One region of the Janthinobacterium sp. SUN128 genome, then DNA from elsewhere that is predicted to be linked to it. Evidence: predicted binding sites of a transcription regulator. Region 1 holds the regulator's gene; each other region holds the start of a gene.

Evidence for each region. Region 1 encodes FNR, which switches genes on or off when oxygen is low (the NO sensors DNR and NnrR bind a similar motif). Its sites were predicted from a motif close to TTGATNNNNATCAA; they were not measured.
Region 2: the regulator FNR is predicted to act here: its motif matches at 4,143-4,156, upstream of cydD (thiol reductant ABC exporter subunit CydD).
Region 3: the regulator FNR is predicted to act here: its motif matches at 2,891-2,904, upstream of paaA (1,2-phenylacetyl-CoA epoxidase subunit PaaA).

Annotation. Positions count from the first base shown of each region.
Region 1 covers NZ_JAPWHY010000006.1:150,718-158,101, forward strand. The annotation lists gene O3297_RS26755 (TOBE domain-containing protein) at 1-342, shown strand, start outside; gene O3297_RS26760 (response regulator) at 414-3,488, opposite strand; gene fnr (fumarate/nitrate reduction transcriptional regulator Fnr) at 3,738-4,496, shown strand; gene O3297_RS26770 (FixH family protein) at 4,500-5,024, opposite strand; gene ccoG (cytochrome c oxidase accessory protein CcoG) at 5,127-6,509, opposite strand; gene ccoP (cytochrome-c oxidase, cbb3-type subunit III) at 6,512-7,384, opposite strand, start outside.
Region 2 covers NZ_JAPWHY010000001.1:768,950-776,333, reverse strand. The annotation lists gene O3297_RS03695 (cytochrome ubiquinol oxidase subunit I) at 1-595, opposite strand, end outside; gene O3297_RS03690 (amino acid ABC transporter ATP-binding/permease protein) at 710-2,392, opposite strand; gene cydD (thiol reductant ABC exporter subunit CydD) at 2,389-4,077, opposite strand; gene O3297_RS03680 (GbsR/MarR family transcriptional regulator) at 4,217-4,768, shown strand; gene O3297_RS03675 (PEP-CTERM sorting domain-containing protein) at 5,074-5,640, shown strand; gene O3297_RS03670 (hypothetical protein) at 5,801-5,980, shown strand; tRNA gene O3297_RS03665 (tRNA-Arg) at 6,064-6,138, opposite strand; tRNA gene O3297_RS03660 (tRNA-Pro) at 6,233-6,309, opposite strand; gene glmM (phosphoglucosamine mutase) at 6,392-7,384, opposite strand, start outside.
Region 3 covers NZ_JAPWHY010000001.1:4,017,752-4,025,135, forward strand. The annotation lists gene paaE (1,2-phenylacetyl-CoA epoxidase subunit PaaE) at 1-164, opposite strand, end outside; gene paaD (1,2-phenylacetyl-CoA epoxidase subunit PaaD) at 204-737, opposite strand; gene paaC (1,2-phenylacetyl-CoA epoxidase subunit PaaC) at 737-1,489, opposite strand; gene paaB (1,2-phenylacetyl-CoA epoxidase subunit PaaB) at 1,504-1,788, opposite strand; gene paaA (1,2-phenylacetyl-CoA epoxidase subunit PaaA) at 1,817-2,806, opposite strand; gene paaX (phenylacetic acid degradation operon negative regulatory protein PaaX) at 3,074-4,003, shown strand; gene O3297_RS18175 (hypothetical protein) at 4,115-4,369, opposite strand; gene O3297_RS18180 (M14-type cytosolic carboxypeptidase) at 4,511-5,635, shown strand; gene O3297_RS18185 (methyl-accepting chemotaxis protein) at 6,002-7,384, shown strand, end outside.

The sequences.
Region 1 (7,384 bases):
CCCGGCGGCCAGCAGATCGTCGCCATCGTCACGCAAGGCAGCAGCGCAAGCCTGGGACTGGTGCCGGGCGCGGAAGCGTTTGCGCTGATCAAGGCCTCGTCCATCATCCTTGTGGCGGACAGCGAAGGCGCGCGCTTTTCCGCGCGCAACCAGCTGGCCGGCACCGTCACGCGGGTGCAGACGGGCGCCGTCAACACGGAAGTGGTGGTTGACTTGCCGCGCGGCGGCACGATCGCGGCCATCATCACCAACCAGAGCAGCACCGACCTGGGCATCGCCATCGGCAGCAGCGTGACGGCGATTTTCAAGGCATCCAGCGTGATCCTGGGTGTGCCCGCCTAAACCCAAAGCAAGGACTGGGGTCGTACCCTGAGGGTACGACCCCGGCCTTTATCTCTTGGGTTCAAACGAGCTTAATCCTTCAGCCTGGACAACCAATCCGTCGCCGCCGCCAGCGCCTGCTCCAGTTCCTGCGCCGTGTGCGCCAGCAGCGCCGGCACCTCGTCCAGGCGGCCCGCGTCGATGGCTTCCTCGGTGGCGAACGCGGCGCGGATCAGGCGTTTCGTGCCCAGGGTGCCCACGGAGCCGCGCACGCCGTGCAGGATGCGCGCCACGTCGCTGTGGCGGCCCGATTGCAACGCTGTTTCGGCGTCGCGCACGGGCGTCATGCCCTTGTTCAGCGCGTCTTCCACCATGCGCCGCAGCACGCCGCGCCCCTTCGCATCGCGTCCCATCACGCGCATCAGCGGCGCCATGGAAAACACTTCTTCATCGGCGACGCGTACCGGCTCGGCCGCCTGTACTTGCGGACGCTTGGGCAGGTGGCGCAGGATGACTTCCATCATCTCTTCCACCACCACGGGCTTGGCGATGAAGTCGCTGATGCCGGCCGTCATGCAGCGCTCGCGCTCGGACGCCAGCACGCCGGCCGTCATGGCGATCACGGGCAGGTTCAGGCGCAGTTCCGTGCGGATGATGTGGGTGGCGCTGAAACCGTCCATGACGGGCATCTGCATGTCCATCAGCACGATGTCGTAGCGCAGCGCTTCCGTGCGCAGCCGTTCCACGGCTTGCAAGCCATCGCCCACCACGTCCAGGGTGGCGCCCATGTGTTCGAGGATGCCGCGCGCCACGGCCTGGTTCAAATGATTGTCTTCCACCAGCAGGAAATGCACGCCGGCCAGTTCCGTGCCCAGCGGCTGGTGCAGGATGCGCTGCTCGCCGTCGTCATTCTTGGCGATCAGCGCCTGGTGCAGGGCATCGAACAGGCTGGAGCCCGTGATCGGCTTCATCAGCACGACATCGGCCTCGGCCGCGCTGGAGATTTCCTCCAGGTGGTTGCGGGCGAAGGCGTTGACCATCACCACGATGGGCTGGCGCTGGCCGCTGGCCGCCTGGCGGATGGCCTTGGCCGTGGCCAGTCCGTCCATCACGGGCATGTGCCAGTCGGCCAGCACCACGTCGTACGGCTGCTGCTGCGCCAGGCGTTCGCGGTACAGTTCGATGGCGGCAAAGCCGGAGTCCACTTCGTCGGCCAGCCAGCCCCACGCCTCGATCAGCTTGACGATCAGTTCGCGCGTGGTGCGGTTGTCGTCGGCCACCAGCAGGCGCAGCTGGCCCAGGGCCGGCGTGCGCCGCGTTTCGGCCGGCTGCGCCAGCATCTCGAAGGGCACGCTGAACCAGAAGCGGCTGCCCTTGCCTTCGCTGCTGGCGACGGCGATGTCGCCGCCCATCATGTGGATCAGCTGCTTGCTGATGGCCAGGCCCAGGCCCGTGCCGCCGAAGCGCCGCGTGATGCTCTGGTCGCCCTGCGAAAACGCGGCAAACAGCTGCTGTTGCTGCAGTTCCGTCATGCCGATGCCCGTGTCGCGCACCTCGAAGCGCAGCCAGGCGCGCCCGTTTTCGCTCTCGGCCAGGCTGACGGCCACCACCACTTCGCCGCTCTCGGTAAACTTGATGGCGTTGCCGGCCAGGTTGACGAGAATTTGCTGCAGGCGCTGGGCGTCGCCCACGAGGCGCCGCGGTACGTCGGGCTCGACGGCGATGGCCAGTTCCAGCTCCTTTTCGCCCGCATTCATCGTCATCGTCGTGGCCAGGGTATTCATGACTTCATCGAGGTCGAATTCGACGGGTGACAATTCCATGCGGCGCGCCTCGATCTTCGAATAGTCGAGCACATCGTTGAGGATGCCCAGCAGCGACTGGCCCGCCACTCTGACCATGGTCAGGTACTTGCGCTGTTCCGTGTCGAGCCTGGTATTGCCCAGCAAATACACCATGCCCAGCACGGCATTGAGGGGCGTGCGGATTTCATGGCTCATGTTGGCCACGAAATCGCTCTTTGCGCGGTTGGCCGCCTCGGCCCGGTCGCGTTCCTGCTCCAGCTCCGCCGCGCGCGCTTCGAGTTCCTGCTGCAGGCGGTCGCGTTCGCTCATCAGGCCATTGAACGCTTCCGTCAGTTCGCCGATCTCGTCGCGCTGCTGTACCGGCACGGGGGTGAAACGGCTGCCGCTGGTGCGCAGGGCCAGCAGGGTGTCGCGCAGGCGCACCAGCGGCGACAGCAGGCGTACGGTGACCAAGCCCAGAACAAAGGCGGCCAGCAGCGAAGCGAGGATGCTCCACAGCACCAGCCGGTACAGTACGCCATCGAACGGTTCGAAGGCATCCTCGACGGGCAGCGAGGCGGCCAGCAGCCAGTTCACGGATTTCAGGCGCTTGAAGCTGTTGACGGCCGTGATGCCGCGGCTGTTGGTGCTGACCATGCTGCCTTCGCCATCCTCCTTCAGCAGCTGGGTGGTCGTCAGGTTGGCGTTCGGCTTGCGCGGCTGCAGCAAACGGCTGGTATCGGGGTGCAGCACATAGCGCGGCACGGCGCCGCGCGTGAGGATGAAGTAATAGCCGCTCTTGCCGATCTTTTCCGAGCGCAGGCGGCCCAGCAGATTGTCCTTGTACAGGCGCAGCACGCCGATCACCACGCCGGCCACCTGGCCATCGGCGGCCAGCACGGGCGCCACCATCTGCACGATGGGCATGCCGCTCGACTTGCCCAGCATCGGCTCGGTAATCATGGGCTGGCGCGTGCGCAGGACGGTCTGGAAATACTCGCGCTCGGCGACGTTGATGCCGGCGCGCCCCGTCACTTCCGGCATGTCGGCCACGATGGCGCCATGCGCGTCGAGCACCAGCACGTCGTCGAACAGCACCAGCATCGAGCGGCGCGCATAGTATTCGCGCAGTTTGGCGGGCTGGGCGATCAATTCCGGCGGCTGCTGCCTGGCCGTCAGGGTGACAATCTGCAGCAGCATGCCCAGCTTGTCGTCGAGCTCGGCAGCGGTGCGGCTGATCAGGGATGACTGCTGGCTCAGCAGTACTCGGGTGAAGTCGTCGCGCATGTGCTGCACCTGGATCATGGTGACCAGCGCGATCATGGCGATCGAGGTCAGGCTGGTGGCCAGCGCGACTTTTGCTTTAATGCCGAGAGGCTTCATGATTTCCTTTTCAGTGCCGGGCGGCACAGGCGGCAGATAATGCTGTCAGGAATTTTCCTATCAATACCCCAGCTTGGCAAGCGCCGCCGCGCAAATTGCCCGCCCCGTATGGGCTTTTGACGATGTTGCCATATAATTAAAGGCTGGACGTCGTTTATTCGCCGAATTTACGGTGAAATTGGCATACGGCAACCCTGTATGCAGCTGTATGCAGTAAACTTGTTGTTGCATTTTCTAAAAGGTACCGACATGACTGAAGCGCTACTCACTCCCACCTTGCCCACCGTGAACGTGGAGGCGTTGCGTGCACGATGCTCGACCTGCAGCATGCATCAATTGTGCCTGCCGATGGGCCTTGATGTGGGCGACATGGATAGGCTGGACCAGATCATCGGCCGCCGCCGCAAGATCGTGCGCGGGGCCTCGCTGTTCCGCATCGGCGACTCGTTCCAGAACCTGTACGCGATCCGCCTCGGGCACTTCAAGACCTACCAGATCAATCCGGGTGGCGAAGAGCAGGTGACGGGTTTCCAGATGGCCGGTGAACTGCTGGGCATGGATGCCATCAGCGCCGACCGCCACCACTGTAATGCGGTGGCGCTGGAAGACAGTGAAGTGTGTGAAATTCCGTTTTCCAGCCTGGAACAATTGCTGGGCAATATGCCGACCCTGCTGCGTCATTTCCACCGCATGATGAGCCAGGAAATCACGCGCGAGCAAAGCGTCATGCTATTGCTGGGCAATATGCAGGCGACCCAGCGTTTTGCCGCCTTCATCGTCAACCTGGCGTCGCGCTATGAAGCACGCGGCTATTCGGGCAGCAATTTCCAGCTGCGCATGTCGCGCGAGGAAATCGGCAACTATCTGGGCCTGACCATCGAAAGCGTCAGCCGTTTATTGTCGAAATTCAAGAAGGAAGGCTGGCTGCGCGTCTCGAACCGCGAGATCGAAATCCTGCAGCCGGCCAAGTTGAAAGCCATTACGGCCGGCACGGACGTCTGCAAATAAGACTTACAGTTCTTCATCCGCGTGCAGCGCGATGCTGCGTTGCAGGGGCCAGGTCCAGATGCCGGACAGGCGCCACTCGCGTTTGTCGTTTTCCACCAGCACTTGCCAGCGGCTGCGCTCGAGCATCGGCAGTGCTACGGAAAAATTGCCGGCCGCATCGGGCTGCACCAGCAGCTTGATATCCTTTTCCGGCAGGGTCGCATGCGCCAGGTGCAGCTGCAGCGGCGCCTGATAAGCCTTGCCGAAGCTGTGCACGGAACCACTGAGGCGCGCTGCAGCCACGTCATATGACAGGCGCGTATCCATGGCCAGGTCGCTGGCGATCGTGTCGCGCTTCAAATCCTGGTTGATCGCCTTGCCCTGCTTGTAATAATCGCCCACCACCAGCGCATCGGGCTGCGTAAACGCGATATAGCCCATGAAGCTGCCGACGACCACGGACAGGCCGGGACCGATCATCAGCAGCCATGGCCAGCGATGCTTGTACCACGGTGCAACGGGGGGTTGCAGTTTCAGACTGTCGGACATGGTGTTTCTCCTGTTTGATCAGCCAGTCCCCGCATGGGGACCGGCCTTCCTGCAACTTCGTGGCGGCGGCGAGGGCACCCGGTCCCCGTCCGCCTTTCCTTGTTAACGCGGCACGATGAATACCGCGCTTTCACGCACATGCAGCGATGGATCGTCCAGCGATTGCAATTCGATCGCAATCTTGTTCGAGCCCTTCTCGCCGACGCCGTGCGGCACGCGCAGGCGGATCGGCCAGCCCAGCGTTTCCGTCGGCTGCAAGGTCACTTCTTCGCGCGTCAGCAAGGTCAGGCCCGGCAAGCCGGAAGCGCTGATTTTAAAATGCTGGCTTTGCTCGGACGTATTCATGATCTGCAGGCGGTAGACGTTTTCGATCATGCCGTCCTCCACTTCGCGTCCCATCGAACCGCGGTCGCGGATCACGTCCATTTTCAGGGGCGTGCGCAGGGCCAGCGACGTACACACGGCGATGATGATCAGGGCCAGGATGGAAGTGTAGATCAGGACGCGCGGGCGCATGGCGCGTTGGCGTATCTGCTTCGAATTGAAGTTGTTTTCCATCGCATGGTCGGTGCTGTAGCGTATCAGGCCACGCGGCCGCTCGACCTTGTCCATCACGCTGTTGCAGGCATCGACGCAGGCGGCGCAGCCGATGCATTCATACTGCAGGCCGTTGCGGATATCGATGCCGGTCGGACACACCTGCACGCACAGGGTACAGTCGATGCAATCGCCCAGCTTGTCGTTGTTGCCGGCCTTCTTGCTCATGGCGCCACGCGGTTCGCCGCGCTTGGCATCGTAGGTGATGATCAGCGTGTCCTGGTCGAACATGGCGCTCTGGAAGCGCGCGTAGGGGCACATGTATTTGCACACCTGCTCGCGCAGCCAGCCCGCGTTGCCGTAGGTTGCCAGGCTGTAGAACAAGACCCAGAACCATTCCCAGGGACCGAAATTGAGGGTGGTCACCGACTGCGCCAGTTCCTTGATCGGCGTGAAGTAGCCGACAAAGGTAAAGCCCGTCCACAGGGCGATGGCGCCCCATACCAGGTGCTTGGCCGTCTTCTTGAATGCCTTGCGCACGGAGGGGCCCTGCTTGTCGAGGGCCATGCGCGCGCTGCGCGTGCCCTCGATGCGGCGTTCGACCCACAGGAAAATTTCCGTGTATACCGTTTGCGGGCAGGAGAACCCGCACCACACCCGCCCGGCAATGGCCGTGACGAGGAACAACAAATACGCACAGATGATCAGCAGGGCCGCCAGATAGATGAAATCCTGGGGCCACAGCACGACGCCGAAAATGTAGAACTTGCGCGTGGTCAAATCGAACAGCAGGGCTTGCCTGCCATTCCAGGTCAACCACGGCAAGCCGTAGAACGCCAGCTGGGTAAGCCATACGCATACCCATCGCCAGGTAGCGTAGCGTCCTTTGGCCTCGCGAGGGTAGATTTGCTCGCGGGCCGCATACATCTTGATGACTTGAGGTTCCATTTTTACTTCGCGGGTGCCTGCGGATTCGACAGGCTCCAGACATACGCCGACAGCACGTGTACCTTGGATTCGCCGAGGAAATCGCTGAAGGCCGGCATGGTGTTGCTGCGTCCCTTGCGTACGGTTTCCATGATGGTATCGGCGCTGCCGCCGTACAGCCAGGTCTTGTCCGTCAGGTTCGGCGCGCCGAGCATCTGGTTACCCTTGGCATCGGCGCCATGACAGGCCATGCAGGCGCCGAACTTGGCCTTGCCCAGCACGGACTTGACGGGATCCGAGGTCGAGCCGGACAGGCTCAGCACATAATGGGCCACATTCTCGACATCCTTTTCGGAGCCCAGGGCGGCGCCCATCGGTGGCATCTGCCCATTGCGGCCGTGCATGATGGTGGTCTTGATGACGTCGGGTTCGCCGCCATACAGCCAGTCCTTGTCGGTCAGGTTGGGGAAGCCCTTGTTGCCGCGTGCATCCGAACCGTGGCATTGCGCGCAGTAGGTCAGGAACAGGCGCTGGCCGATGGCTTGCGCCTGCGGATCGGCGGCCACCGTCTTCAAGTCCTGGCTCAGGTACTTGTTGAACAGGGGACCGTAGTCGGCTTCCGCCTTCTTCAGTTCTTCCTCGTACTGGCCCGTCGACTTCCAGCCCAGGCTGCCGGCATAGTTGCCCAGGCCCGGGTACAGGAACAGGTACGCCAGGGAGAAGACGATGGTGATGTAGAACAGCCACATCCACCAGCGCGGCATCGGCGTGTTGAGTTCCTTCAAATCCTCGTCCCAGACGTGGCCCGTGGTGCCGTCAGCGGGGGCGCCCTCGACCACTTTGATTTTCGACTGCGAGTACAGCAGCACGCCGCAGCCGATGATGCCCAGCAGGGA
Region 2 (7,384 bases), on a different contig from region 1:
ACACGGCCGCGGCCGTATAGCCGGCAGACACCGTGTGCACGAATTTCGCCTGTGCCACGGGATTCGTCAGCACGGCGCCGAAATCCGTCACTTCCATGCGCATGGTTTGCGGATTGAAGGCCGCGCCGACGGGATTTTGCATCCAGCCGTTGGCGATCAGGATCCACAGGGCCGAGAAGTTCGAGCCGATGGCCACCAGCCAGGTCGTGACCAGGTGGCCCCGCTTCGACAGCTTGTCCCAGCCGAAGAAGAACAGGCCGACGAAGGTCGCTTCCAGGAAGAAGGCCATCAAGCCCTCGATGGCCAGCGGCGCGCCGAAAATGTCGCCCACATAATGGCTGTAATAGCTCCAGTTCATGCCGAACTGGAATTCCATGACGATGCCCGTCGCCACGCCCATGGCGAAGTTGATGCCGAACAAGACACCCCAGAACTTGGTCATGTCGCGCCAGATGGGGCGGTTCGTCATCACGTAAACCGTCTCCATGATGGCGAGGATCACTGACAGGCCGATCGTCAGCGGAACAAATATAAAGTGGTACAGAGCTGTCAGCGCGAACTGCAGTCTGGATAAAGCGACAATATCGAAGTCCATATGATTTCCTTGGTGTTTCCCTACTGTAATTGTAAACTTGGTATCTATCTGATGCGATTCGATTGGTTCCGCTGCCTTCAGGCTGGCCTGCGATACCGCCTGTCTCCGTTCTTGTTAATCCCCCCGCAAGCCCGCCAGGGCCGCTTCGAAGCCATCCGTGCCGCGCCGCAGCTCTTCGACGATGCGGCCGTCGCGGATGCGCAGCAGCCGGTCCGCCAGCGCCGCTTCGCGCCGCAAGTGGGTTGCGATCAGCAAGCTGCGCCCTTCGCTGCGCATCCGCAGGCGCTGCAAGACGTCGCTTGCCGTCCCCGCATTCAGCGCTTCCGTCGCTTCGTCGAGCAGCCACAAGGTCGACTCGTGCAGGAACAGCCGCGCCAGCGCCAAACGCCGCGCCTGGCCGCCCGACAAGCCCAGGCCGCCCTCGCCCAGCATGGTGCCCAAGCCGTCCGCGAAGGCCCGCACTTCGTCGTCCAGGCCGGCCGCCTGTAGCGCTTCCCACAGGCGTTCATCGCTGGCGGACGGATCCGCCAGACGCAGGTTGTCGCGCAAGCTGTCCTGGAACAATTCCGTCTTCTGCGTAAACAGGCAGGCGCGCGGCGCGGCTACCGTGCCCGACAGCGGTGCCAGCTCGCGCGCGGCGATGGCCAGCAAGGTCGACTTGCCCGCACCGCTGGGGCCGATCAAGGCCACGCGCTCGCCGTCCGCGATGTGCAGCGATACGTCATGCAAGATGGCCACATGGCTGCCCGCATGCGCGGCGCTCACGCGTTCCAGGCGCAAGCCCGGCGCGGCATCCACGGGCGGCACCGCTACGTCCCGTCCAGCCAGGCGCGGCGCCAGACGGCGCATGGCCAGCAGCATGCGGCCCGCTTCCAGCGCGCCGCGGCGCAGTCCCGCAAACGGTTCCACGGCCGTCAGGGCGATCAGCAGGGCCAGGGCCGCCAGCGGCACGTTCAGCGCCTGCTGCTCCAGCAGCGCGGCCACGGCCAGCAGCACGCCAGCCAGGGTCGCACTGCCCGCCACGCCATACGCGGCGCCGGCAGCCGTCTCCAGGCGCAGCAGGGCAAAATCGGCTTGCGCCAGCGAGCGGTCGATCTGCGCCAACGCCGCGCATTGGGCGTCGATGCGGCCCGCCATCACCAGATCCGTCTGGCCCGCCACCAGGTCGATGGTGCCCGAACGCAATTTTTCAATGGCGCGCGAACGCACGATGGCGGGACGGCGGGCGCGCTGCGCGACGATCCAGCTGATGCCCCCGCCGGCGGCCAGCAGCCATGCGGCCAGGCCCAGGCCCAGCTGCCACTGCATCACGCCCAGCGCCACGCCGGCCAGCAAGGCCGCGCACAAGGCCGTGAAGGCGGGCACCAGCAGGCGCAAGTACAGCGATTCGAGCGCATCGATATCGGCCGTCAGGCGGAACAGCAGCTTGGCGGGCTGGCGCAACAGGCGGCTGGCCGCTTCCGGGCGCGACCAGCCGCGGAACAGCCGCACGCGGATGCTGGCCAGCGCGGCGAACGTGGCGTCGTGCGTAACGAGGCGCTCCGCATAGCGCGAGCCCGTGCGGCCAATGGCCAGCAGGCGGATGCCGGCCGACGGGCCGAACACGTCGAACAGGATCGCGGTGGACGCATGCAGGCCGGCGATCGAGGTGGCCGTGATGAACCAGCCGGACAAGCCCAATAACGCCATGCCGGACACCGCCGTCAGGGCCGCCAGCAAGGCGCCGCCGATCAGCTTGCCGGGTTGGGCCAGCAGCAACTGGCGCAGGACGGGGTTGCGTATCAGTGAATTTTTCATGCCTGCAGCTCCTGTACCAGGGCTCGGGCATCGACCTGCACCGTGCGCTGCAGGCGGCCAGCCAGCACGGGGTCGTGCGTGGCGACAATCATCGTCTTGCCTTTCGCCAGTGCCAGCAAGGCATCCGTCACGCGCGCCGCCGTTTCGCTGTCCAGGTGCGCCGTCGGTTCATCGACCAGCAGCAGATCGGCATGCGGATGCAGGGCCACGCGGGCCAGGGCCAGGCGCACGGCTTCGCCGCCGGACAAGCCCTGGCCACCATCGCTGAGCATGACGGCCGGCTGCGCCTGCGCCACGGCAGCCAGGTCGGCCAGGTGCAGGGCCTGCGTCACTTGCGCGGCGTTCGCGCCAACGCGGCCCAGAGTCACATTCTGGCTGACGGACGCGGCAAACACGTGCGGGCGCTGCCCCATCCAGGCCATGCGCTGGCGCAAGGTATTGACCGTGCTGTCGCTCAGGCGCACGCCGCCGATGCGGATGTCGCCGCCGCTGGCGGGCAGCAAGCCGGCCAGCAAGGACAGCAAGGTGGTCTTGCCGGCGCCGCTGGCGCCCAGCAGGGCTACGTGCTCGCCGGCAAGCACCTTCAAGTCGAAGCCGTCAAACACGGGCGCCTCGCCGGGATGGGCAAAGCGCAATTGCCGGAGCTCCACGGCGGGCGGCGGCGCCACAGCCATGGCGGCGGCGGACACGACGGCAGGCAGTACCTGCGCGCCAGGCAGGGGCACGCCCTCGCCCGCCAGGTCGTGCAAGCCGGCCAGGCCCGCTTCGCCGGCTGCCTTGTCATGCCAGACGGCGGCCAGTTCGCGCAGCGGTTCGAAAAACGCGGGCGCCAGCAGCAGGATGAACAAGCCCTGCCCCAGGTTCAGTTCCCGGCCCCAGGTGCCGAAATTGATGCTGCCCAACAAGGAGAAACCGATAAACGCCGCCACCATGGCCACGCCCAGCGCGGAAAACAGTTCCAGCACGGCGGACGACAAAAAGGCGATGCGCAGCACCACCATCGTGCGCCGGCGCACGGATTGCGACGAGGCGTCCAGCCGTTCAGCCGTGGCGTCGACGGCGTCGAGCGCGCGCAAGGTGGCCAGGCCGCGCAGGCGGTCCAGCAGAAAGGCGTTCATGCTGCCCATTTCCACCATCTGCGCGCGGCTGGCCGCTTGCGCGCCCATGCCGACGAGGGCCATGAAGACGGGAATCAGGGGCGCGGCGATGAGCAGGATCAAGGCGGCGATCCACGACAGCGGCGTCACCACGGCGAGGATCACGAGCGGCACGAGCATGACTTTCCAGCGTGCCGGCTTGTAGCGAACCAGATACGGCACGATGGCTTCGGCCTGTTCGGCGATGATGCTGGCCGCCTGTCCCGACTGGGCGCGCTGGCGGTCCAGCGGCGAACGCTGCGCCAGCGCCTGTGCCACTTGCGCGCGCAAGGTCGACAGGTGCTCGCGCGCCGCCGCATACATGCGCCGCGCACCCCACGCTTCGCAGCCGGCCCGCAGCACACCCAGCAGCAGCACGCCAGCGGCCGGCAGCAGGGCCGCGCGCCAGGGCGCACCGCCCTGCATGGCTTGCACGGCCCAGGCCAGCAAGGCCGCTTGTGGCAGCCACAGCAAGGCGGCACCGCCCTGCGCCAGGCTGGCGACACGGGGAAGAATAAAGCGGGGCAAGGACAAGGGCGTAGTCGGCATCTTCTATACTTCTTGAGTTTTCAGAATTTTCTGTAAATTCGATATTTTGTATAATACTGCGAAACATGACATATATCAATTGACCCTGCGGGTGTAGCGTGAAAAAATTCAGATAATTATGAAAACTCAACATATCCAAATGACGCCGCTGATCCTGACCTTCGTCAGCCATTTCGGCGAGATGGGCAGCCGCTGGGGCTTTAACCGGACAGTGGGGCAAGTGTACGCCTTGTTGTTTGTCGCGGAGCATCCTTTACACGCGGATGAAATCGCGGAACACCTGAGTTTTTCACGCTCGAACGTGAGCATCGGCCTCAAGGAATTGCAGGGCTGGGGCTTGATACGCCAGTCGCGCATTCCCGGTGATCGGCGCGAGTATTTTTCCTCGCTGGGCGATGTGTGGCAAATCTTCCGCGTGGTGGCCGCCGAGCGCCGCCGCCGCGAAGTGGCGCCCACCCTGACGGTGCTGCGCGAATCGCTGCTGGCGCCGGCCACGGAACCCGTGGACCAGTATGCGCAAGAGCGCATGCGCGAAATGTATGAATTGGTCGACCTGGCCAACACCTGGTTCGACGACTTGCAGCGCCTGTCGCCCGAATCGATGGCGCAGCTGATGAAAATGGGCGCCAAGGTGCAAAAACTGCTCAACGCCAAGGATCGCCTGTTTGGCGTCAGCAACAACAGCGACTGACGCCCCTCCCCTCCCCAAGGCAAGACGCCGCCAGCACAAACTGGCGCCCTTGTCACGCCATTTCCCAACCTCATGGTGGCTATCGCTGGCACAGCCAAACATAGCCATATACGATGTTATCAAGCCAACCAATAGAATTATTAAAATTGTATTAATTTATATCAAGGGTAAGCTTTCATATGCGTATTCACTACGCGCAGGAAATAGGTAAAAGCAGCTAAAACAGGCAATGGGATGACTTCCCCGGCATGCAGGGACGCGTCCCGACACTATGAAGCGACTGTCTCAAGCAAAAGGGGATTTTCATGAAAAGCGTAAAGAGCATTGCCATCAAGGCATCCATGCTGGCCGCAATGACTGTACTGGCAAGTGCGGCGCAAGCGGCCACTTGGGTGGATGTGGGTCCGGCCAGCGGTTTCGTCATCGCCGGCAGCACCGTCACCTATTCGCCATCGCCGGCACTGCAGGTGAAATATTATGACGATAACCTGGTGCCACAGAGTCCCTCGGACATCCAGGGTTATATCAATGGCGTGTTCGGCACCAGCCTGGGCGCCGCCGTCTCGTATTGCGACAACCCCACCTCGGGCTGCACTGCCGGCACCACGGCAGGCTTGAGTAGCGGTGTCAATTCCTATACGAGCGCGGCCGCCTATGACTACCTGGCCATCCACTTCGGCAAGGGCGAACTGGTGTTCCACTGGGCCGCTCCCGTGGCTGCCGGCACTACCTTCACGGTGGCGGGCCTGCCCAAGGATCTGAGCAATTACAGGGCCTTCATTTCCGCCGTGCCGGAACCTGAAACCTATGCCATGCTGCTCGCCGGCCTGGGCCTGATGGGCTTCCTGGCACGCCGCCGCCAGGGAAAGTAAGCCGCATGAACGGCAGCGGCGCTCCAGCGCCCGCTGCCGCCCTCCACGCGCGCGGCCTGTTTACGCCGCACTTGCGGCGCCAGGCCCACTATTTACACTATTTTTAGACTCCCCTCGCTATGCTTGGCGGCATCCACTGCCGACCGACGAGGGAGTCCTCATGCATGAACAACCGTTTCAGCCACGCGCACGCAAGGTGATCCGCCACCACCTGCCCGTGCGTGAACGGCTGCGCCTGGCCCGACTGGCCAACAGAAAAATCATTTCGGCATGCTCGGCGCTGCTGTGCGCGGCGCCACTGCTGTATTTGCTGAGCGTGGTACTGTTTGCGCAGCCGTGAGCAGCTGCGCGAAAACCGAATGGAGGAAAAGAGGAGGTGCGTTGCGGCAGTTTGCCGCCGCATGATCGTGGCCAGTATGAAACTGGTCCGCCCAGAGGGAATCGAACCCCCATTCACGGTTTAGAAGACCGTTGTCCTATCCGTTGAACGATGGGCGGAGAGGTGCAGTATTTTAATCCATGCGCGCCAGCAATGAAATGCCAGCGCGGAATAGAAAACGGGCTGTCATTTCTGACAGCCCGCTTATGACTTTGGTCGGAGTACAAGGATTCGAACCTTGGACCCCCTGGTCCCAAACCAGGTGCGCTACCGGGCTGCGCCACACTCCGAAGACAAGATAATAACGCCCCCACCCAATTTCGTCAATTGCCATAGACGAATTAGATGGAAATAACTATCGGTTCCTGCCTGTCACGCGGTCACTTTATCGGCGATGCGGCGCGCCATCGACTCGGCCTTCTCCTTGTCTTTCGCTTCCACCATTACGCGGATCAGCGGTTCCGTGCCCGAAGCGCGGATCAGCACGCGGCCCGTGTCGCCCAGCTCGGCCTCGACCAGTTCCTTCTCGGCCACCATGGCGGCATTTTTCTGCCAGTCGAAACCGGGCGCCACGCGCAGGTTGATCAGGGTTTGCGGGAACAGCACCAGCTCGGCCAGGCATTGCTGCAGGCTCTGGCCGCTGCGCTTGAGCGCGGACAGTACTTGCAGCGCGGAGACGATGCCGTCGCCCGTCGTGTGCTTGTCCAGGCACAGCAAATGGCCGGAACCTTCGCCGCCCAGGATCCAGCCTTTTTCCTTCATGACTTCCAGCACGTAGCGGTCGCCCACCTTGGCGCGCGCAAAGCCGATGTCCTGCTGCTTGAACAGCACTTCCAGCGCCATATTCGTCATCAAGGTGCCGACGGCACCGGCCACGGCGCCTGTCGCCAGGCGGTCCTTGACCATGACGTACAACAACTCATCGCCGTTATACAGACGCCCGGTGGCGTCGCACATGATCAGGCGGTCGGCGTCGCCATCGAGGGCGATACCGAGGTCCGCGCCATGCTCGACGACGGCTTCGGCCATGGCCTTGGTTGCCGTGGCGCCGAAGCCCGCATTGATGTTGAAGCCGTCGGGCTTGTTGCCGATGGCGATGACTTCCGCACCCAGTTCATGGAAGACGTGCGGCGCGATATGGTAAGCGGCGCCGTGCGCACAATCGACGACGATCTTCAGGCCGCGCAAGTCCAGCTCGTTCGGGAAGGTGCCCTTGCAAAATTCGATGTAGCGGCCCTGGGCATCATCGAGGCGCTTGGCGCGGCCCAGCTTGTCCGACGGCACGCAAGCCATGGGTTCGTCGAGCGCCGCTTCGATTTCCAGTTCCACGCTGTCGGGCAGCTTGGTACCCTGGCCGGAAAAGAA
Region 3 (7,384 bases), on a different contig from region 1:
CGGCGCACGTCTTCCGCATTGATATTGGCGCGCAGGGTCAGGTGTTGGCCCTGCTGGAAGCGGAACTGCTGCTGCAGCTCGGCTGGCACGTCGAACGTGACGGCGATGGTGTCGCGCGTTTCGTTGCGCACGTTCGCTACGCACAGCGGATAAAATTTACTCATGCTTCATCTCCAGTTTCTTCGGAACGTGTGCCTGATTTTTTAGTGGCACTTGAAGTAGTCAAACGGTTCGCGGCAAGCCAGGCACTTGTACAGGGCCTTGCACGGCGTGGAGCCGAACTGGCTGGTCAGCTGCGTATGCGTGGAACCGCAGTTCGGGCAGATCACCTCCAGCCTGGGGCCAGGCTGGCGCTTGACGCCACCACGCAAACCACTGATGTCGATCACCTGCTGCTGCGGCGGGGCGATGCCATAGCCTTTCAGCTTGGCCTTGCCCGCTTCGCTCATCCAGTCCGTCGTCCACGCGGGCGCCAGCTGGTTCACCAGGGTCACCTTGGCCACGCCATGGCTGCGCAAGGCATCCGTGACGGCGTCGGCGATCACCTGCATGGCCGGGCAGCCCGAATACGTGGGCGTGATCGTCACGATGCATGCGTCGCCATCCGTGACTTCGACGGCGCGCACGATGCCCAGGTCCACCACCGAAATGACGGGGATTTCCGGGTCCGCGACGTCGCCGAGCCAGGCCCAGACCTGGGCGGCGTCCAGCGCCGCAGCGCCAGCGGCCGTGTTCATTACCACTCCGCCCCGGGATAGGCGCGCTGCAGGAACTGCATCTCGGCCAGGATAAAACCCAGGTGCTCCGTGTGCGTGCCCTGCTTGCCGCCCTTTTGCATCCAGGCGTCGGGCGCCGGCATGACAAGCGTCGCTTCGGCGAAGATCTCGGCCACGTGTTCCAGGAAAGCCCGGCGCAGCACGTCCGATGGCGGCGCGATGCCGGCGGCAACCATGGCCTGGTCGACGGCGTCGTACTTGAACATCTCGCCCGTGTACATCCACAGCTTGTCGGCGGCAGCCTGCGTCTTGGCATGGCTGTCGGCCGTGCCGTCGCCGAGGCGCACGATCAGGTCGCCGCTGCGGCGCAGGTGATAGGTCACTTCCTTGATCGACTTTTGCGCCACTTCGACGATGCGCGCATCCGTCGATTTCGTCAGTTCCAGCAGCTGGAAGTAGTGCCAGCTGTCGAAGAAGAACTGGCGCATCATGGTGTCGGCGTAATTGCCGTTCGGCTGTTCGACCAGCAGGCAGTTCTTGAAATCGTGGGCGTCGCGCAGGAAGGCGATATCGTCCTCGTCGCGGCCCGCGTTTTCCAGTTCGGCCGCATAGCTGAACCACAGACGCGTCTGGCCCAGCAAGTCCAGCGCCACGTTGGTCAGCGCCATGTCTTCCTCCAGCGCGGGACCCTTGCCGCACAGCTGCGACAGCTGCTGGCTGAGGATCAGGGCATTGTCGCCCAGGCGCAGCAAGTAGTTAACTTTGTCATCCATTGCCGGCGCTCCCATCACAGGTTCTTGACTTCTTCCGGCATCGGGAAGAAGGTGGGATGACGGTACACCTTGCTGTTCGACGGCTCGAACAGGGCGCCCTTGTCGCCGGGGCTGCTGGCGACGATATCGGCCGCTCGCACCACCCAGATGCTCACGCCTTCATTGCGGCGCGTGTAGACGTCGCGCGCATGGTTGACCGCCATGGTGGCGTCGGAAGCGTGCAGGCTGCCCACATGCTTGTGCGCCAGGCCGTGCTGGCTGCGGATGAAAACTTCCCACAAAGGCCATTCTTTGCTCATGTTGCTATCCCCTATCTGTCTTATGTATTTACGCTGCCGCTTTGTCAGCAGCTTGCTTGTCTGCATACGCGACCAAGGCATCGCGGAACCATGCACCGTCTTCATACGCTTTCACGCGCGTTTGCAGGCGTTCGCGGTTGCATGGGCCATTGCCCTTCAGGACATTGTTGAACTCGGACCAGTCGATCTCGCCGAATTCATAGTGGCCCGTTTCCGCATTGAATTTCAGGTCGGGATCGGGCACGGTCAGGCCCAGGTATTCGATTTGCGGCACGGTCTGGTCGACCATGCGCTGGCGCAATTCATCGTTCGAGAACAGCTTGATGCGCCATTGCGCCGATTGGGCGCTGTTGACGGAGGCGGCGTCGGACGGGCCGAACATCATCAGTGATGGCCACCACCAGCGGTTCAGCGCATCCTGCGCCATGGCTTTCTGCGCCGGCGTACCCTTGCACAGCGACATCATGATGTCGTAGCCCTGGCGCGCATGGAACGATTCTTCCTTGCAGACGCGGATCATGGCGCGCGCATACGGTCCATACGAGCAGCGGCACAGGGGAATCTGGTTGATGATGGCGGAACCGTCGACCAGCCAGCCGATGGCGCCCATGTCGGCCCACGACAGGGTCGGATAATTAAAGATGCTGGAATACTTGGCTTTGCCCGAGTGCAAGGCGGCCAGCAAGTCGTCGCGCGACACGCCCAGGGTTTCCGCGGCGCTGTACAGGTACAGGCCGTGGCCCGCTTCGTCCTGGATCTTGGCCAGCAGGATGGACTTGCGTTTCAGGGTCGGCGCGCGCGTGACCCAGTTACCTTCGGGCAATTGGCCGACGATTTCCGAGTGCGCGTGCTGCGAAATCTGGCGGATCAGGGTCTTGCGGTAGGCGTCCGGCATCCAGTCCTTGGCCTCGATCTTGATGCCTTCGTCGATGCGTGCCTGGAAAGCGCGCTCTTCCTGGCCCATGTCGTCGAGGGAACGGACGTTCTTGAGGCCGGTTTCAACCATTTGTGCGTACATGATCTGTCTCCCATGTCTTTGATTTTGCGCAGCAACGCGGTGCGATGAACAGATAATACGATACAAAAAACGATTTGCATACACTTGATATGAATCATTTTAAAAATTCGTATCTTGTGCAGCTTTTTTGTGCGTATGATATTGCTGATGAGAAAACACTACAGAGCGCCACCAGCGCTTCCGGCAAATTATTGCCGCGCTACCCGCGCAGCCAAGTAAACTGCTGCTTTTATTGATTCGACCGCAACACGGCCAGACCGGAACCACATGAAGAACACCCGCTGCACGGCATGGATAGCCGATTTCCTGGAAAGCGACCCACCGCGCTCGAAGTCCCTGGTGATGACCATCTTTGGCGACGCCATCGTGCCGCGCGGCGGCGCCATCTGGCTGGGCAGCCTGATCGAACTGCTGGCGCCATTCGGCGTCAACGACCGTTTATTGCGTACCAGCGTGTTCCGCCTGGCGCAGGAAGGCTGGCTCAGCTCGCAGCGCGATGGCCGCCGCAGCGCCTATACGATACGCCCGGAGGCGCTGGCCCGCTTCGAACGCGCCTATCGCCGCATTTATGCACCGCTGGTCGTGCACTGGGATGGCAGCTGGACCCTGGTGATCGGGCCGGCCGGCAGCATCGGCGCTGCCGAGCGGGGGGCGCTGCGCAAGGAATTATTATGGGCCGGCTATGGCCTGATTTCACCGGGTATCTTTGGCCATCCGGCCAGCAATACGGAGGCATTGGAAGATATTCTCGTGCGCAATGAGGTGCAGGGCAAGCTGTATGTTTGCCACACAACAGAGTTGCCGGGCGTCAGCACGCGCCCCCTGCGCGACATGGTGGGCGACTGCTGGGACTTGTCGGAAGTGATGGCTGGCTACGAAAAATTCATCGCCAGCTTCCAGCCGCTGCTGACCCTGCTGCAAGAAGCGCCCGTGTTCGATGCCGAGCAAGCGTTCGTCATCCGCTCACTGCTGACGCACGCCTACCGCCGTGTGCAGTTGCACGACCCGCAATTGCCCGTCGAACTGCTGCCCGAGCCGTGGCCCGGCACGCAAGCCTATGCGCTGGCGCGCGACCTCTACCGCCTTACCTACGCGGCGGCAGAGGAACATATCCTGGCCACCCTGCGGCGCGAGGATGAGCAGGCGGCATCTGTCGAGCCATGGTTTTTTGAACGTTTCGGCGGACTGAACACCTGACAAAACGTCCATGGCGGCGTTGCAGGGCCTGGGCGTACGTTCGTACTGCCTGCGGCCCTGCGCCTTGCCCTGAATATTTTTCAGGCGTTCAGGATTTGCTCACTACTGCGTTCACTGCTTGGCGACGACCTGCTTGGCCCCCGCCAGCAAATCCTGCCCCAGCTTTTCCAGCGCATTGGCCTGCACCAGCATGGTGTCGAGGATGGCAGCATTGAAGGTGAATTCGGCCGGCGTGGTATAGCCGGGGAAACGTATGATGCGCAGCAATTCCTGCAAGGTCGTACCCTTGCCCAGGTGCGCCAGGGCATCGCTGAGGGCGCTGACTTTCTTTTCCAGTTCGCGTATGTGTTTGCCGTTGTCATCCATGATGCTCTCCCCGTATTGGAGCTATCACGTTAGCAAAGCGCGTCCGTCGTCGTTTGCGCCAGCACAAAGACCACCGCAAAACAGGTATCATCGCGCCATTGCACACGATGCAAAACCCATACGTTTTTATCAGGAACACTCATGACCATTAAAATCAGCCAGCAATTCGACGCCGGCGCGATCGAGGTGCTGCGCGCCGACGATGCCCAATCCATCGAGCTGAACATCCGCAAGGATTCCCACGCCGACATCACGCAGTGGTTTTACTTCCGCCTGCAAGGCGCGCAAGGCGAGGCCTGCACGATCCGCTTCATGAATGCCGGCAAATCGGCCTATCCGGACGGCTGGAAAGATTACCAGGCCGTGGCCAGCTACGACCGCGAAACCTGGTTCCGCGTGCCCACCAGCTTTGATGGCACCGTGATGACTATCGAACACACGCCCGAGGAAGAAAGCGTGTACTACGCCTACTTCGAGCCATATCCATGGGACCGCCACCTGGCCCTGATCGACAGCGCGCAAGCGTCGCCGCTGGTGCGCTTGATCGACCTGGGCAGCACCGTGGAAGGCCGCGACATGAACCTGCTGGTGGTCGGCGACGCCGATGCAGAGAAGAAAGTCTGGGTCATCGCGCGCCAGCATCCCGGTGAAACGATGGCCGAATGGTTTGTCGAAGGCATGCTCGAAGCCTTGCTGGACCAGGCCAATCCGTTTGCCCGCCAGTGCCTGCAGGACGCCGTCTTCTATGTGGTGCCGAACATGAACCCGGACGGTTCCGTGCACGGCAACCTGCGCACCAACGCGGCCGGCGCCAACCTGAACCGCGAATGGATGACGCCGACCATGGAACGCAGCCCGGAAGTGTTCCTGGTGAAACAAAAAATGCATGAAATCGGCTGCGACCTGTTCCTCGACGTGCATGGCGACGAAGGCTTGCCTTACGTCTTCGTAGCTGGCAGCGATGCGCTGGAAAATTTCACGCCGGCACAAAAGGCCGAGCAAGACCGCTTCATCGCCGACTTCAAGGTGGCCAGCCCCGACTTCCAGGATGAACACGGCTATGAAGACGGCCCGTTCACGCCGGAAGTGCTGACCATGGGTTCGCCCCATATCACCCACGCCTTCGGCTGCCTGTCGCTGACCCTGGAACTGCCGTTCAAGGACAACGCCAACGATCCCGATCCGCAAACGGGCTGGAGCGGCGCCCGCAGCGCCGCCTTGGGTGCTGCCGTATTGCAACCGATCCTGGCGACCTTGCGCGCCTGAGCACCAGGGCCGAAGCGGCCTGCTTGACCCCATGCCCCGCTCGCCGGGGCTTTTTTTTGGCTGCACGGCAAGCGTTGCTGGCCGGCTTGTTTTCTTTCCGAACTTCTTGCCTGCCAGAAATTATCGTCCTACACTGAACAACAGAATCGGACCGTGCCACGCCGCGCGGCCCCCCAACAATACGCCGCCGGGCGGGTCGCCATGACTTCCCGGCCACCGGAAATACCCATCCACGGCCCTATCCCTGCCGAATACGCTTTCTGTAACGCACACTGACCGCATCAACATCGTCATGCACGGACGCCGCTAGTCCGCAGGACGATGCCAAGCGCACGCTTTCCGCTTTTCGCCGAGGATGAATTCCCTATGTCTAAGCTTAAAATCAGCACACGCCTGGCCTTCAGTTTCGGCTTGATCATTGTCCTGCTTGCCATGGTGGCATTTGTTTCCATCAGCCGCATCCGCAACATCAATGCCTCGACGGAAAAAATCCTCGACGACCGCTATGTCAAGGTCATGCTGTCCAATACGATCCAGTCCGAAATCAATATCCAGGCCCGCCTTTTGAGCAACGCCATCATCGGTGCCAACGATACCGACGAAGTCAGCAGTTCCGTGGCCAAGATTCAGGCGTCGGCCAAAAAGAACGTGGAACTGCTGGCGCGTCTGAAAACCCTGGTCAACACGCCCAAGGGCCAGGAATTGTTTCAGGCCGTGACGACCAGCCGCGAAAGCTATGCCAGGACGCGCGATGCGAATATCAAGCTGTTGCAAGAAGGTAAAGCGGAAACGGCTGGCATCTTCCTGCTGACGCAGTTGCGCTATCCGCAGGAAAAATTCTTGACGGCACTGGCAGCCATGGCCGGCTTCCAGGAATCGCTGATGGCCGCCGAAGGCAAGCAAGCCCTCGCCGACGGGCGCCAGGCCATCATGCTGACGCTGTCGCTGTCCGTCGCCGCGGCCATCATCGCCATCGCGCTGGCCGTGCTGATCAGCCGCTCCATCAGCCGCCCCATAGCCGAAGCCGTCAAGGTGGCGCAACGGGTGGCGGCCGGTGACCTGTCGGGCAGCATCGACGCGCGCGGCGACGATGAAACGGGCCAGTTGCTGCGCGCCCTGAAGGAGATGAACGACAATCTGCAAGGCATCGTGGCCCGCGTACGCCATGGCACGGATGCCATCGCCCACGGCTCGCGTGAAATCGCCTCCGGCAATATGGACCTGTCGTCACGCACGGAACAGCAAGCCAGCTCGCTGGAAGAAACGGCGTCGTCGATGGAGGAACTGACGTCGACCGTCAAGCAGAACGGCGAGAACGCACGCCAGGCCAACCAGATGGCGCAATCGGCTTCCAGCGTGGCCAGCAAGGGCGGGCAAGTGGTGGCGGAAGTGATCACCACCATGGATTCCATCAATGCCTCGTCGAAGAAAATCGTCGACATCATCGGCGTCATCGACGGCATTGCGTTCCAGACCAATATCCTGGCCCTGAATGCGGCCGTGGAAGCGGCCAGGGCGGGCGAACAGGGACGGGGCTTTGCCGTCGTCGCCACGGAAGTGCGCAACCTGGCCCACCGCTCCGCCTCGGCCGCCAAGGAAATCAAGATCCTCATCGACGATTCCGTGCACCAGGTCAATCTCGGCAGCACCCTGGTGAACCAGGCTGGCAGCACCATGGAAGAGATCGTCAGTAGCGTACGGCGCGTAACCGACATCATGGCCGAGATCACGTCCGCCAGCAACGAGCAG